3 regions of the Pseudomonas sp. FG47 genome follow, and region 2 is predicted to be linked to each of the others. Evidence: riboswitches for the same ligand, from Rfam matches in the RefSeq annotation. Region 2 holds a riboswitch; each other region holds the start of a gene.
The links. A riboswitch is a leader RNA that binds a small molecule or an ion and turns the genes downstream of it on or off. The one in region 2 is predicted to bind cobalamin.
Positions count from the first base shown of each region.

Region 1 (4,397 bases), on a different contig from region 2:
TCGCGCAGGCGGTGTGTTTTTGCAGGTCGTCGACCAGGTCCTGCAGTTCTTCGGGGCTGGCGTGCTGCCCGGCCTTCCACGGGGTGACGAACAACGCCCCGGCCTTGAACTGGCTGGCGTAGGCGATCGCCTTGGCCTGGCTGGCGCTCTCCTGCAAGGCCGCTGCCAGGTCGAGGCGGGCGATGCGTGGCCAGCGCTGGCTGGCGTGCAGGTGGATCGAGTCCTCGGCATTGCCGATGAACAGGTCGCCGCGCGCCTCGCGCTCGCCTTCGTCGCGTTGTTTCTTGCTGGTGTATTGCTCCAGCGCCACCAGCTCGGCCTGCCAGGCCGCCGCCGCGAGCATCCCGGTGTTGGCGGCGGCGCCGTGCCAATACGGGGCCTCGTTATCGCCTTGGAACTGGTTGAAGCGGTCGATACAGTCGACCCAGCGTTCCAGGGCCGGGCGCAGGAACTCCAGGCGGGGGTTGTTGATGATCAGGCCTTGCATGCTGCGCGCTCCTTGTCATTGTGGTCGCGGTCGGTCGCGGTGATGGCTATGTGATATCACTGCTTTGAGTGTGGCACAAGCTGGCGGATCGGCCATTGATCCAGGCCAGATCGGTCCATGCTCGATTGACGCTCCTGATGCAACCCTCTAACCTTCGCGGCGTGTTTCAGGTGCCCTGCGAGCCGTGGCTCGGCAGGGTGAAACTGGGAAGCCGGTGAGCGCCAGCCAAGGTGCGAGTCCGGCGCTGCCCCCGCAACGGTAGGTGAGTCAACGCTGCGCAAGGCCACTGGGTGTATCGCCCGGGAAGGCGCGCAGCCCGGGCCAGGCCCGCTCACAAGCCCGGAGACCGGCCTGCAACTGCCAACGGCATCACGGAGGGTGATGCGCCAGCGATGTGGCCTGCGCCACGGCCCCTGCGCGTTCTCCGTCTGCCCGCCCTTTTTCTGTCGCTGCCCCTGCGACAGCCCGCGGAGACCCCTGATGAGCGAATCCACCGAACGCGACGAACGTCACCTGGCGCGCATGCAGCGCAAGAAGGCGATCATCGACGAGCGCATCGCCAATTCCCCCAACGAATGCGGCCTGTTGCTGGTGCTGACCGGCAACGGCAAGGGCAAGAGCAGCTCAGCTTTCGGCATGTTGGCCCGCGCCTTGGGCCACGGCATGCAGTGCGGCGTGGTGCAGTTCATCAAGGGTCGCAACAGCACAGGCGAAGAGCTGTTCTTCCGCCGCTTCCCCGAGCAGGTGCGCTATCACGTGATGGGTGAGGGCTTCACCTGGGAGACCCAGGACCGCCAGCGCGACATCGCCGCCGCCGAGGCCGCGTGGGCGGTATCGCGCCAGTTGCTGCAGGATCCGTCGATCCAGTTCGTGGTGCTCGATGAGCTGAACATCGCCCTCAAGCATGGCTACCTCGACCTCGACCAGGTGCTCTCGGACATCCAGGCCCGCCCACCGATGCAGCATGTGATCGTCACCGGCCGTGCAGCCAAGCCGGAAATGATCGAGCTGGCCGACACCGTCACCGAGATGGGCATGCTCAAGCACGCCTTCCAGGCCGGTATCCGCGCACAGAAGGGCGTCGAGCTGTGAGTGACTCGCGCCAATGTCCCGCCGTGCTGATCGCGGCCCCGGCCTCGGGCCAGGGCAAGACCACGGTCACCGCCGCCCTGGCCCGCCTGCACCGCAACCTCGGGCGCAAGGTGCGGGTGTTCAAGTGCGGGCCTGACTTTCTCGACCCGATGATCCTCGAGCGTGCCAGTGGCGCGCCGGTCTATCAGCTGGACCTGTGGATGATCGGTGCCGAGGAGAGTCGTCGCCTGCTGTGGGAAGCGGCGGGCGAGGCCGACCTGATCCTGATCGAAGGCGTGATGGGGCTGTTCGACGGCACGCCGTCGAGCGCCGATCTGGCCCGTCATTTCGGCGTGCCGGTGCTGGCGGTGATCGATGGCACGGCCATGGCCCAGACCTTCGGCGCCCTGGCCCTGGGCCTGGCGCGTTACCAGCCCGACTTGCCGTTCGCCGGGGTGCTGGCCAACCGGGTTGGCAGCCTGCGCCACGCGCAGTTGCTCGAAGGCAGCCTCACCGAAGGCCTGCGCTGGTACGGCGGGTTGTCCCGCGAGCGTGGCATCGAGCTGCCCAGCCGCCACCTCGGCCTGGTCCAGGCCAGTGAACTCAATGACCTGGATGCGCGCCTGGATGCCGCCGCCGAAGCGCTGGGTGCCAGCTGCGATGCAGCATTGCCGCCACCGGTCGGTTTTGCCCGGCCTGAGCCACTGGGCGTGACCACACCGCTTGCCGGGGTGCGCATCGGGGTGGCCCATGACGAAGCCTTCGCCTTCACCTATGGCGCCAACCTGGATCTGCTGCGCAGCCTCGGCGCGCAGCTCGAATTCTTCTCGCCGTTGCATGATCGGGAGTTGCCTGATGTAGACAGCCTGTACCTGCCAGGCGGCTACCCGGAGCTGCACCATCAGGCCCTGGCCGCCAACGCACCGATGCTGGAGGCGATCCGTGGCCACCACGCCGAGGGCAAGCCGCTGCTGGCCGAGTGTGGCGGCATGCTCTACCTGCTCGACGCCCTGACCGATGTGGCCGGTGTGCGTGCGCCGCTGGCAGGCCTGCTGCCGGGCGAGGCGACCATGCAGAAGCGCCTGGCGGCCTTGGCCCTGCAGGCCGTCGAGTTGCCCGAAGGCATCCTGCGCGGCCACACCTATCACCATTCACTGACCAGCACCGAGCTGGAACCGATTGCCCGGGGCCTGAGCCCCAACGGCGGACGCGGCAACGAGGCGGTCTACCGCCTGGGACGGCTGACCGCTTCCTACGTGCATTTCTATTTTCCGTCCAACCCCGACGCGGCGGCGGCGCTGTTGCGACCATGAGCGAACACGCGTACAGCGCCGTTGAGCGCGCGGCCATCTACCGGGCCATCGGCGAGCGCCGCGACATGCGCCATTTCGCCGGCGGCGAGGTGGCCCCCGAGTTGCTCGGGCGTCTGCTGGCCGCCGCTCATCAGGCCCCCAGCGTGGGCCTGATGCAGCCCTGGCGCTTCATTCGTATCAGCCAGCGCGGTTTGCGCGAACGTATCCAGGCGTTGGTGGAGCAGGAGCGGGTGCGCACCGCCGAAGCCCTGGGCGAGCGCTCCGATGAGTTCATGAAGCTCAAGGTCGAAGGCATCAACGACTGCGCCGAGGTGCTGGTCGCCGCGCTGATGGACAAGCGCGAGGCGCATGTCTTCGGCCGCCGCACCCTGCCGGAGATGGACCTGGCTTCGCTGGCCTGCGCCATCCAGAACCTGTGGCTGGCGGCGCGGGCCGAAGGGCTGGGCATGGGCTGGGTGTCGCTGTTCGAGCCGCAGGCCCTGGCCGAGCTGCTGGGCATGCCCGTAGGTGCCAAGCCCATGGCGGTGCTGTGCCTGGGGCCGGTGACCGAATTCTATCCGGCGCCGATGCTGGTGCTCGAAGACTGGGCCGAGCAACGGCCGTTGAGTGACATGCTCTACGAGAACCAGTGGGGAGAGCGGTCATGAGTGTGGCTTTGCTGACCGTGGCCGGCGTGGCTCTGGATGCACTGCTGGGTGAGCCGAGGCGGCGCCATCCCCTGGTCGGTTTCGGCAACCTCGCCGTGCGCCTGGAGCAGCGCTTCAACGCCGGTGGCCGGGGCTGGCGCAGCCACGGTGTCACGGCCTGGTTCCTGGCTGTCGTGCCGCTGACCTTGCTGGCGCTGATTCTTTCCTGGCTACCTGTTATTGGCTGGCTGGTGGACGTGCTGGCGCTGTACTGCGCCCTGGGCCTGCGCAGCCTGGGTGAGCATGTGCTGCCGGTGGCCCAGGCGCTGCGCCAGGGCGACCTGGAGCAGGCGCGGCGGCGCGTCGGTTACCTGGTCAGCCGCGAGACCCGCGAACTGGACGAACCCGCCGTGGCCCGGGCGGCCACTGAGTCGGTGCTGGAGAACGGCAGCGATGCGGTATTCGCCGCGCTGTTCTGGTTCGTCGTGGCCGGGGCGCCGGGGGTGGTGCTGTACCGCCTGAGCAATACCCTGGATGCCATGTGGGGCTATCGCAACGAACGTTTCGAGCGCTTCGGCTGGTGCGCGGCACGCATCGACGATGGGCTGAACTATATTCCCGCCAGGCTGGTAGCGCTGACCTATGCGCTGCTGGGCAAGACCCGCCTGGCCCTGGCCTGCTGGCGCAAGCAGGCGCCGCTATGGGACAGCCCCAACGCCGGCCCGGTGATGGCGGCGGGGGCCGGTGCCCTGGGGGTGGAGCTGGGTGGCCCGGCGGTGTATCACGGCGAGCTGCACGAACGCCCGCGCCTGGGCGAGGGGCCGATGGCCGACGCTGATGCCATCGAGCGTGGCTGGAGCCTGGTGCAGCGTGGCGTGTGGCTGTGGGTGCTATTGATCT
Region 1 is NZ_JBMDJI010000019.1:58,311-62,707, forward strand. Features, by position in the region: gene ACODS5_RS15590 (hypothetical protein) at 1-487, opposite strand, end outside; cobalamin riboswitch at 639-856, shown strand; gene cobO (cob(I)yrinic acid a,c-diamide adenosyltransferase) at 968-1,579, shown strand; gene ACODS5_RS15600 (cobyrinic acid a,c-diamide synthase CobB) at 1,576-2,871, shown strand; gene bluB (5,6-dimethylbenzimidazole synthase) at 2,868-3,518, shown strand; gene cbiB (adenosylcobinamide-phosphate synthase CbiB) at 3,515-4,397, shown strand, end outside.
Region 1: another riboswitch for cobalamin. It lies ahead of cobO (cob(I)yrinic acid a,c-diamide adenosyltransferase); the one in region 2 lies ahead of ACODS5_RS24235 (TonB-dependent receptor).

Region 2 (4,397 bases):
GCAACTTTCCCCCGATACCGTGGCCGGTTACATGACCGCCAGCGGCGCCGGCGCCAAGACCAACCACCTGGATGCCAAGACCCGCGAACTGATCTCCCTGGCGGTGGCCGTCACCACCCGCTGCGACGGCTGCATCGCCGTGCATTCGCAGCAGGCGGTCAAGCATGGCGCCACCCGTGAGGAAATCGCCGAGGCGCTGGGCGTGGCCGTGGCGATGAACGCCGGCGCCGCGCTGGTCTACTCGGCCCGGGCCCTGGATGCCGTGGGCAAGCCCGGCGCCTGACGCACCAGGCGCCGTCGCTCTTGCACGACGGCGCCGCGCCGCCCAGACTGAGCGGCTCAGTACCCGCAGGAACCACCATGATCCAAATCCGCCCCATGACCCCGGAAGACTTCGAACGCTTCTGGCCCACCTTCCAGGCCATCGTCCAGGCTCGCCAGACCTACGCCTTCGACCCTGGGCTCAGCTTTGAACAAGCGCGCGCGCTGTGGCTGCAAGCTCCGCTGCGCACCCTGGTGGCCGAGGCCGACGGCGCGCTGCTGGGTTCGTATTTCCTCAAGGCCAACGCCGCTGGCCCCGGCGGGCACGTGGGCAACTGTGGCTACATGGTCAGCGAGCACGCCCGTGGCCGTGGCGTGGCCAGGCTGATGTGCGAACACTCGCAGAAACTCGCCCGCCAGGAGGGGTTCCTGGCCTTGCAGTTCAACTCGGTGGTGGCGACCAACGAGGTGGCCGTGGCGCTCTGGCACAAGCTGGGTTTCGACACGGTCGGACGCCTGCCCAAGGCCTATCGACACGCCGAACTGGGGTTGGTGGACTGCCTGGTGATGTACAAGTGGCTGGCCGACCAACCGGTGCTGGAGAAGCCGCCGTTGTTGATTGGCCGCAAGAATATCGAGGCACGGGTGTCGCGTCGGCGCGGTCGCTGACCGGCGCGCCAAAAGCGTAGGCGCCGACTGGCCGGCGCCTACCGATTGCGCGGTACCTGGGAGCGCTCAGGCGCTTAGAACGCCAACCCCACCTTCACCCCGAACTCATCACGCTTGAGCTTGGTGTTGTCAGCCACCGGAGTGTCCTCGTCGAGCTTGTATTCGGTGCGGGTGTAGTACGCCCCCACCTGCACCGGCATGCCGCCTTGCTGGTTCATCAGCAAGGTGACCTCGGCGTAAGGATTGGTGCGATCCTTCATGTCGACGCTGTCGCTGCCGTAGTCATCGACCTTCAGGCGCGCCCGCCCATCGATGCTACGCCGTGCCCCCACTTCCACGCGCAGGGTCGAGGCATCGAACTGGTGGTTGTAGCCCAGCGCCGCCTTGGCGAACGGCGACTTGTAGGTCAGCCGCGTGTCGAGGTCGTTGATCTCGGGCTCGAAGCGTGTCCAGCTGTAGCCGCCGCCCAGCGTCAGGTCGACGAAGTTGCGCGCATCCAGCGCGGCGCGCCAGCCCAGGTCGAGGTCGGCCTGGGCCTCCTTGAGCTTGTTGTCGCTCTTCTTGCCGTACTTGGCCTCGGCGCCGATCTGGTAGATGAAGCCGGATTCGGCGGTCATCTTGTTGCCGAAGGTGGCGAACACACCACCCTGGCCCATGTGCTCCTTGTCCGATTCGCTCCCGCCCTCGAACTTGAACTTGTCGTAGGCCCCCAGCAGGCCGAGGGTGAACAGCGGATCGCTGCTCGGCGCCGCAGTGGCGGCCAGGGGCGCGCCGAGCAAGGCCAGCAGGCAGGAATGACGCAACAGGTTACGAGTAAACATGCGCAGCAGTCTCCATGACGTGAATGAATGACGAACGACCGGTTCGAGACAACGCCACTGGGGAAAGTTCGAAAAAGTTTCGACAAATACCGCTAACTCGCTAAAGCGTCACAGATTTTGCCTTCATTCAAACGATTGACTCCCTGCCGGTTCGATGGTCAGATGCGCGCCAGTTTCAGGTGTCCTGCGCCGCCGCGCGCAGGGTGAAACGGGAAACCGGTGCGTCGTTTTCCACGACAAGTCCGGCGCTGCCCCCGCAACGGTAAGCGAGCGAAACCTTCGACACACCACTGTGCACAGGCATGGGAAGGTGAAGGCTTCATGACCCTCGCAAGCCCGGAGACCGGCCTGAGGCTTCACTTGGCAACCCGCGGTGGGCGGGCGCAGGCCGGTATCCGCGTGCGCGCCCGCCTACGCGATTCGCCTTTGCGTGTTTTCCACCGGGATCCATTCATTCCTGTAGCAGTGGAACGACATGTCCCGATTCAACAAGCTTCACACCCTGGCGGCCTGCCTGGCCGTGTCCCTGCCCGCGCTGGCCGACGATCAGCCCGGCGCCACGCTTACCCTGCCCTCCACGGCGATCACCGACAACCGCGACCCGCAGGCCATCGACCTGGCGACGCCGACGCAAGCCGGCTCGCGCCTGAACCTCAGCGCCCTGGAAACACCAGCCAGCACCAGTACCCTCACCGAGGCGCAGATACTCGGGCGCAATAACCAGACCGTGCAGGACGCCGTGACCCGCTCGCCGGGCATCACCTTCATCGGCTCCCCGGGCGATGGCGGCACTGGCCTGTCGGCACGCGGCTTCAGCGGCCAGAGTTCGGTGATGACCCTGTTCGATGGCTCGCGACTCTACGCTGGCGCCGGAACCCTCACCTACCCGGTCGACCCGTGGATGGTCGAGCGTATCGAGGTGGTCCGCGGCCCGGCCTCGGTGCTGTATGGCGAAGGCGCCACCGGCGCGGTGGTCAACGTGATCCCGAAGAAGCCCTTCAGCGGCGACATCCGCAACCACCTGCGCCTGGGCTACGGTTCCTGGGACCGCCAGCAGCTCGGCCTGGACAGCGGCGGCAGCCTGAGCGACCGCCTGAGCTACCGCCTCACCCTGAACCAGCAAGCGGGTAACGGTTGGGTCGACCGCACCGACTCGCGCAGCCTGGCGCTGTCGGCGGCCCTTCGCTTCGATGCCACGGACGACCTGAGCTTCACCCTGTCCCATGAACGCGGCGACGCGCAACCGGCCAACTATTACGGCACCCCGCTGATCGACGGCCACCTGCGTGGCAGCCTGCGCAAGAAGAACTACAACGTCAGCAACGACCAGCAGCGCTACCACGATGAATGGACCCGGCTGACCAGCGACTGGCAGATCAACGACAGCCTCAGCGCCAGCAACCAGCTGTACTACATCAAGAGCCGCCGGCACTGGCGCAACGCCGAGGAGTACGCCTGGGATGCCGATAGCGCGATGATCCAGCGTCGCAGCTTCCTGGAGATCAGGCATAACCAGGAACAGATCGGCGACCGCCAGAGCTTCACCTTCGATCATGCGCTGTTCGGCCTGGCCAGCAAGACCGTGGTCGGCGCGGAGTACAACAAGATCCGCTTCAATGTCGACAGCAACTCGCCCTACAACGACAACGGCAGTGACCCACTCGACCCTTGGCAGCCCACCCCTGGCGGTTTCCACAGTGGCTCGCCGCTGCGCCCGCAGATGCTGTCCAAAACCAGCACCTTTGCGCTTTTCGCCGAAAACCGAACGCAACTCACCGAGCGCCTGTCGTTGGTGACCGGCGTGCGCCGCGACCAGAACCATATCGACCGTGACAACCTGGTCGATGGCACTCGCAGCGACCGCAGCCTGAGCGGTGGCAACTGGCGTGCCGGGCTGGTGTTCGCGGCCACCGACGACTTGTCGCTGTACGGCCAGTACTCCACCAGCGAGGACGGCGTCGGCGACCTGCTGACCTTGCGTCCCGAGCAGCGCCTGGAACTGACCGAAGCCAAGCAGACCGAGCTGGGCTTGAAACAACGCTTCTGGGACGGACGCGGCGAGTGGACGCTGGCCGCCTACCACATCGTCAAGAAGAAGCTGCCGGTGTATGACGTGGTGTCCAAGCGTAGCCAGCAAGCTGGCCAACAGACCTCCGACGGGCTCGAAGCGAGCCTGGAACTGGCCTTGGGCAACCAGTGGCAGGTATCGGCGAACGCCGCACTGGTGCGGGCCAAGTACGATGATTTCATCCAGCGCAGTGGGGGGATGGTTTACGACCGGGCCGGCAACCACCCGCAAGACGTTCCGCGTCGAACCGCCAACCTGTGGTTGAGCAAAGGCTTCGGTCAGACCGTCGACGCGGGCATCGGCCTGCGCTATGTGGACGAACGCTACACCAGCGCCGCCAACGACGCCAAAGTGCCTGGCTACACCGTGGTCGATGCCAACCTCGGCTGGCAGTTGCTGCCCGACGTCCGCCTGGGCCTGCAGGTGAACAACCTGTTCGACCGCCAGTACGCCCAGTCCAGCTACAGCGGTGAGCAATGGCTGCTGGGGGCGCCCAGGTCGTACTTCGCTACGGTCGACTACAGCTTCTAGGGTCCCCCGCCATGCGCTACTCCTGTAGGAGCCAGCTTGCTGGCGAA
Region 2 is NZ_JBMDJI010000067.1:33-4,429, reverse strand. Features, by position in the region: gene ACODS5_RS24250 (carboxymuconolactone decarboxylase family protein) at 1-283, shown strand, start outside; gene ACODS5_RS24245 (GNAT family N-acetyltransferase) at 361-930, shown strand; gene ACODS5_RS24240 (outer membrane beta-barrel protein) at 1,005-1,751, opposite strand; cobalamin riboswitch at 1,912-2,117, shown strand; gene ACODS5_RS24235 (TonB-dependent receptor) at 2,227-4,350, shown strand.

Region 3 (4,397 bases), on a different contig from region 2:
TGGCCGGCACCAGGCGGCTGTGCCCGGGGCCCAGCAACAGGCGCAGCGCATGGGGAATGACCAGCCCGACGAAACCGATGGCGCCGACGATCGACACCATCACCGCGGTCACCAATGCCGCGCAGCTGATCAGCAGCAGCTGGGTGCGGCGCACTGGCACACCGAGCGAGGCGGCGGAATCGGCGCCGAAGGTGAAGGCATCCAATGCCCGCCGATGGCCCAGGCAGACCAGCAGCCCCAGCACGGCCATCGGTACCGCCAGGGCTACCGATGGCCAGCGCACCCCGCTGAGGTTGCCCAGCAGCCAGAACAGGATGCCGCGGGCTTGCTCGGCGGTGGCGGATTTGGTGATCAGGAACGCGGTGAGCGCGTTGAACAGCTGCGAGCCGGCGATCCCGGCAAGGATCACCTGGGTATTGTCATGGCGGCTGCCGCTGGCCCGGGACAGCGCCAGCACCAAGGCAAAGGCCGCCAGTGCGCCGAGGAAGGCGCCGCCGGACAGCGACAGCGCCGCGCCGCCCAGGCCGAGCAGGCCGACCGCCACGGCGCCGGTCGAGGCCCCGGCGGACAGGCCCAGCAAATACGGCTCTGCCAGCGGGTTGCGCAGCAACGCCTGGAGAATCACCCCGCAGGTGGCCAGGCCCGCGCCGCAGGCAGCGGCCACCAGGGTACGCGGCAACCGGTAGTTCCAGACGATGCCGGCGTCGATCGGATCGAGTGGGTAGCCCGCTTGCCACAGATGATTGGCCAGCACCTGCCAGAACACTTCGGCGCTCACTGGGGTTTCGCCGATGGCGATACCCGCGAGCATGGCCAGGCCCAGGGCGAGCAGCGCGAAGGCGCCAAGGGGCAGCAGGCGACTCATGGTTGCGCCGCTTTACCGCTGGCGAAGGCCGTGGACAGCACTTGCAGCCCGCGGAACAGACGCAGGCCGGCCTGCATGGCATCGGCGTCGAGGACGATGATGCGGTCCTGTTTCACCGCCTCCATGTTGCGGGTCAGCGGGTCGCTGCGCAGGAACTGGAGTTTCTTCTGATAGTCATCGGCAGGGTAGCGGCGTCGGTCCATGCGCGCGATGATCAGCCAGGTGGGATTGGCCTTGGCCAGGGTTTCCCAGCCTACGGTCGGCCATTCCTCGTTGGACTCGACCACGTTGCGCACCCCTAGGGTCTGCAGCATGAAGTCGGCCACGCCCTGACGGCCGGCCACGTACGGGTCGAGCGCCAGGTCGGCGCTGGAGAACCAGAACAACGCGCTGGTGTGGCTCAGGTCCTTGCCCACCAGTTGTTGCTGAGCACGCTGCAGGCTGCCCTGGAGTGCTGTGTTGAGGGCGGCGCCGTGCGCCTGCACGTCGAAGATCTCGGCCAGTTGGCTGATGCTCTTGTAGATGCTCTGCACCTTGAACGGTTGCAGACGGGTGCCATCGGCGCCCACCAGGTTGTCCTTGCCTTCGCAATCGGAGGGCAGCAGGTAGGTGGGAATCTGCAATTCGGCGAACTGTTCGCGGGTGGCGACCGCGCCTTGGGCACCGACCATCCATTCGAACTGCACCACCACCAGTTGCGGACGCTTGGCCACCACCGCCTCGAAACTTGGTTCGTTATCGGCCAGGCGCTCGACCTTGTCGTTCTGCGCCTTGAACTCGGGCAGTACGTTGTTGAACCACAACGAAGTGCCGGCCAGGCGTTCGCCCAGGCCCAGGGCATAGAGCAGTTCGCTGCCGGCCTGGCCGATGGTCACCGCGCGTTCGGGCGCCCGGGCGAAGGTCTGGGGCACGCCGCAGTTGTCGAGGGTCAACGGATACTGGGTGGCACTGGCAGGGCTATCGGCCTGGGCCAGCGCGCACAGGGTCAAGCCGGCGACGACGGTGGCGAGGTGGGGCAACATGGTGGGGCGGTCTCCTGTCTTGCGTTGTGCGGTCATGGGCACGGACAGGCATCGCCGGGCACGAGCGAGGGGCTGCGAGCGCAAGGCGGATGACCATCCCGGACACCCCGCCGGTTGGTGAACACGTGCCGGCAGGTCTCCTGACTGGTGCGTCCAGGCCCGACGCCGGCCTTCCCGGATGGATCATCCAGTGGCATCGATGGCGTGGGCTCGGCACCTACAGTTGCGGGGGCAGTTCCGTTCGGCGCGCGCTGGACGCGCCTGGGATTCCCTTTTGATTCCGTGTGGAAACCGGCGGGCGGCATGGTAGACCATCGCACCGCCGGGCGAAACGCCTTTACAGGTACTTGAGCCAGGCCAGGTCGCGGCGCCGCGCCTTCAACCGGGCGAAGCCGCGGACCGGCAGGTACAGCGCGGCAGCCAGCAACATGGCCAGCAGCCAGACCGCGGCGACACCCTCGAAACCGAAATATTCGCCCTGGTTGCGGCCGAACAGGCCGACGCTGGCCAGGTACAGCCCCTTGAGCACATACAGGTGCAGCAGGTAGAAGAACATCGGCGCCGCGCCGAACACCGCCAGCGCGCCGATCCAGCGAGCGCTGCCGGCACGCTCGAAGGCGCGTAGCAACAGCAGCCCGGCGCCCAGGGTCAGGGCCAGGAACAGCAGCGAAGGTGGGTACTTGGTGATGTTGAAGAAACTCATCAGCGTCTGCGTGACACTGGGGTAACTGCTCCAGGGCGCTTCGCCGTAACCATTGAGCAGGCGCAGTGCAACGAAACCCAGCAGGGCCAGAGCCCCGGCCAGCAGCAGCCGCCGTTGGCGGGCATCGGCCTGGCTGGTGCGGGCGAACCATGGGCCAAGGGCGTAGCCCAGGACGATCACGCCGATCCACGGCAACAACGGATAGGATGTGCGCAAGCGTAAGTTGTCGCAGACCTCCAACCAGCCGCGATCGTGCAGGACCGCCCAGGGCACATGCAGGGCCGATGCCTGCTCGAAGTGCAGGCCATCGAGCAGGTTGTGGCCAGCGACGATCAGCGCGCCCAGGGCGATAAGCGCCGGGCGTGGCAACCACACCAGCAGCGACAGGGCGATCATGCTCAGGCCTATGGCCCAGATCACCTGCAGGTAGATCACACTGGGTGGCAGCTGGAAGGTCCAGGCGAAGTTGACCAAGGTGACCTCCAGCACGACCAGGAACAGCCCGCGCTTGAACAGAAAGGCCGAGACGTCGCCACGGCCCTGGTGCTTTTCGCCGTACAACCAGGCGGACAACCCGGTGAGCAGCACGAACACCGGGGCGCACAGGTGCGCCAGGGTGCGGCTGGCGAAAAGGCTGGGGTCGGTGGCATCGATCGTCATCGGGTCGCTGACCTGGCGGTGCAGAAAGAAGGTTTCGCGCACGTGGTCCAGGAGCATGAACAGGATCACCAGGCCGCGTAGGGCGTCGATGCTTTGCAGGCGTTGGTTGGGCAGGGGGGAAGGGGCAGTGGCGCTGGTCATTGGCTGGGTCGCAGACAGGAATGGCATTTCAAATCAAATGTTATCGTATAACATTTCACTGGCGCCTGAACAGCTCGATTTCGTGTGGAGGGCCACCAGGCGTTCACCACGACCCCAGCAGCGCCTATCAGTCACTCTGCATTGAAACTTTTTTCGCGGCCTGGCCAACCTCCCGAGTGCCTTGCGGGTAATCCTCCAGATCAGCATCACCCATAACCGCTGGCCTGCCTCCTTCACCTCCCGGAAAAACCGCCGGAACCACCCCGCGACACCCGAGTTTTTCCCTGCCGAACTCCCGATGTTTTTTCCTTTGGCTGTCACCACAAGCTGCGAATGTTGCCTTCGTGGACAGGCCTCCAGCCCCTCTGGATCAGGGTGTACGGCCTCGGCCACAGCAATGCGCGACCCACTCAACGTACGAACACGACGATAGGAGATTGCTTCATGTTTAAGCGTACTGTGATCGCCGCCTCCCTGGTGGCTGCTACCCTGGCTTCGGCCCAATCCATGGCCGCCGTGGTCGGCGGCGGTGCCACCCTGCCTGAGCCGCTGTACAACGGCAACGCCACCTGGGAAGGTATCCTGCCAAGCGGCTTCAGCTACACCGGCGTGGGCAGCGGCGGTGGCAAGACCGCTTTCCTGACCAACGCGCCTGCGTCGATCAACCAGCCTGCCGGCACCAACGTCGACTTCGCCGGCTCCGACTCGGTGCTCAGCGCCAGCGAACTGTCGACCTACAACAGCACCCGCGCCGCTGCCTGGGGCAAGCTGGTCCAGGTACCGGCGGTCGGTACCAGCGTGACCATTCCTTACCACCGCAACGGTGTCAGCAACCTGCAGGTCAACGCCGCGCAACTGTGCGGCGTGTTCTCCGGCAGCATCGCTACCTGGGGTGCCCTGCTGGGCAACGGCGACACCACCCCGATCAAGGTGATCTACCGTGCCGGTAGCAGCGGCACCACCGAACTGCTGGCGCGCTTCCTCAACGATTCTTGCCCGACTGCCT
Region 3 is NZ_JBMDJI010000003.1:26,224-30,620, reverse strand. Features, by position in the region: gene ACODS5_RS04360 (FecCD family ABC transporter permease) at 1-865, opposite strand, end outside; gene ACODS5_RS04355 (ABC transporter substrate-binding protein) at 862-1,887, opposite strand; cobalamin riboswitch at 2,001-2,198, opposite strand; gene ACODS5_RS04350 (acetyltransferase domain-containing protein) at 2,225-3,391, opposite strand; gene ACODS5_RS04345 (substrate-binding domain-containing protein) at 3,836-4,397, shown strand, end outside.
Region 3: another riboswitch for cobalamin. It lies ahead of ACODS5_RS04355 (ABC transporter substrate-binding protein); the one in region 2 lies ahead of ACODS5_RS24235 (TonB-dependent receptor).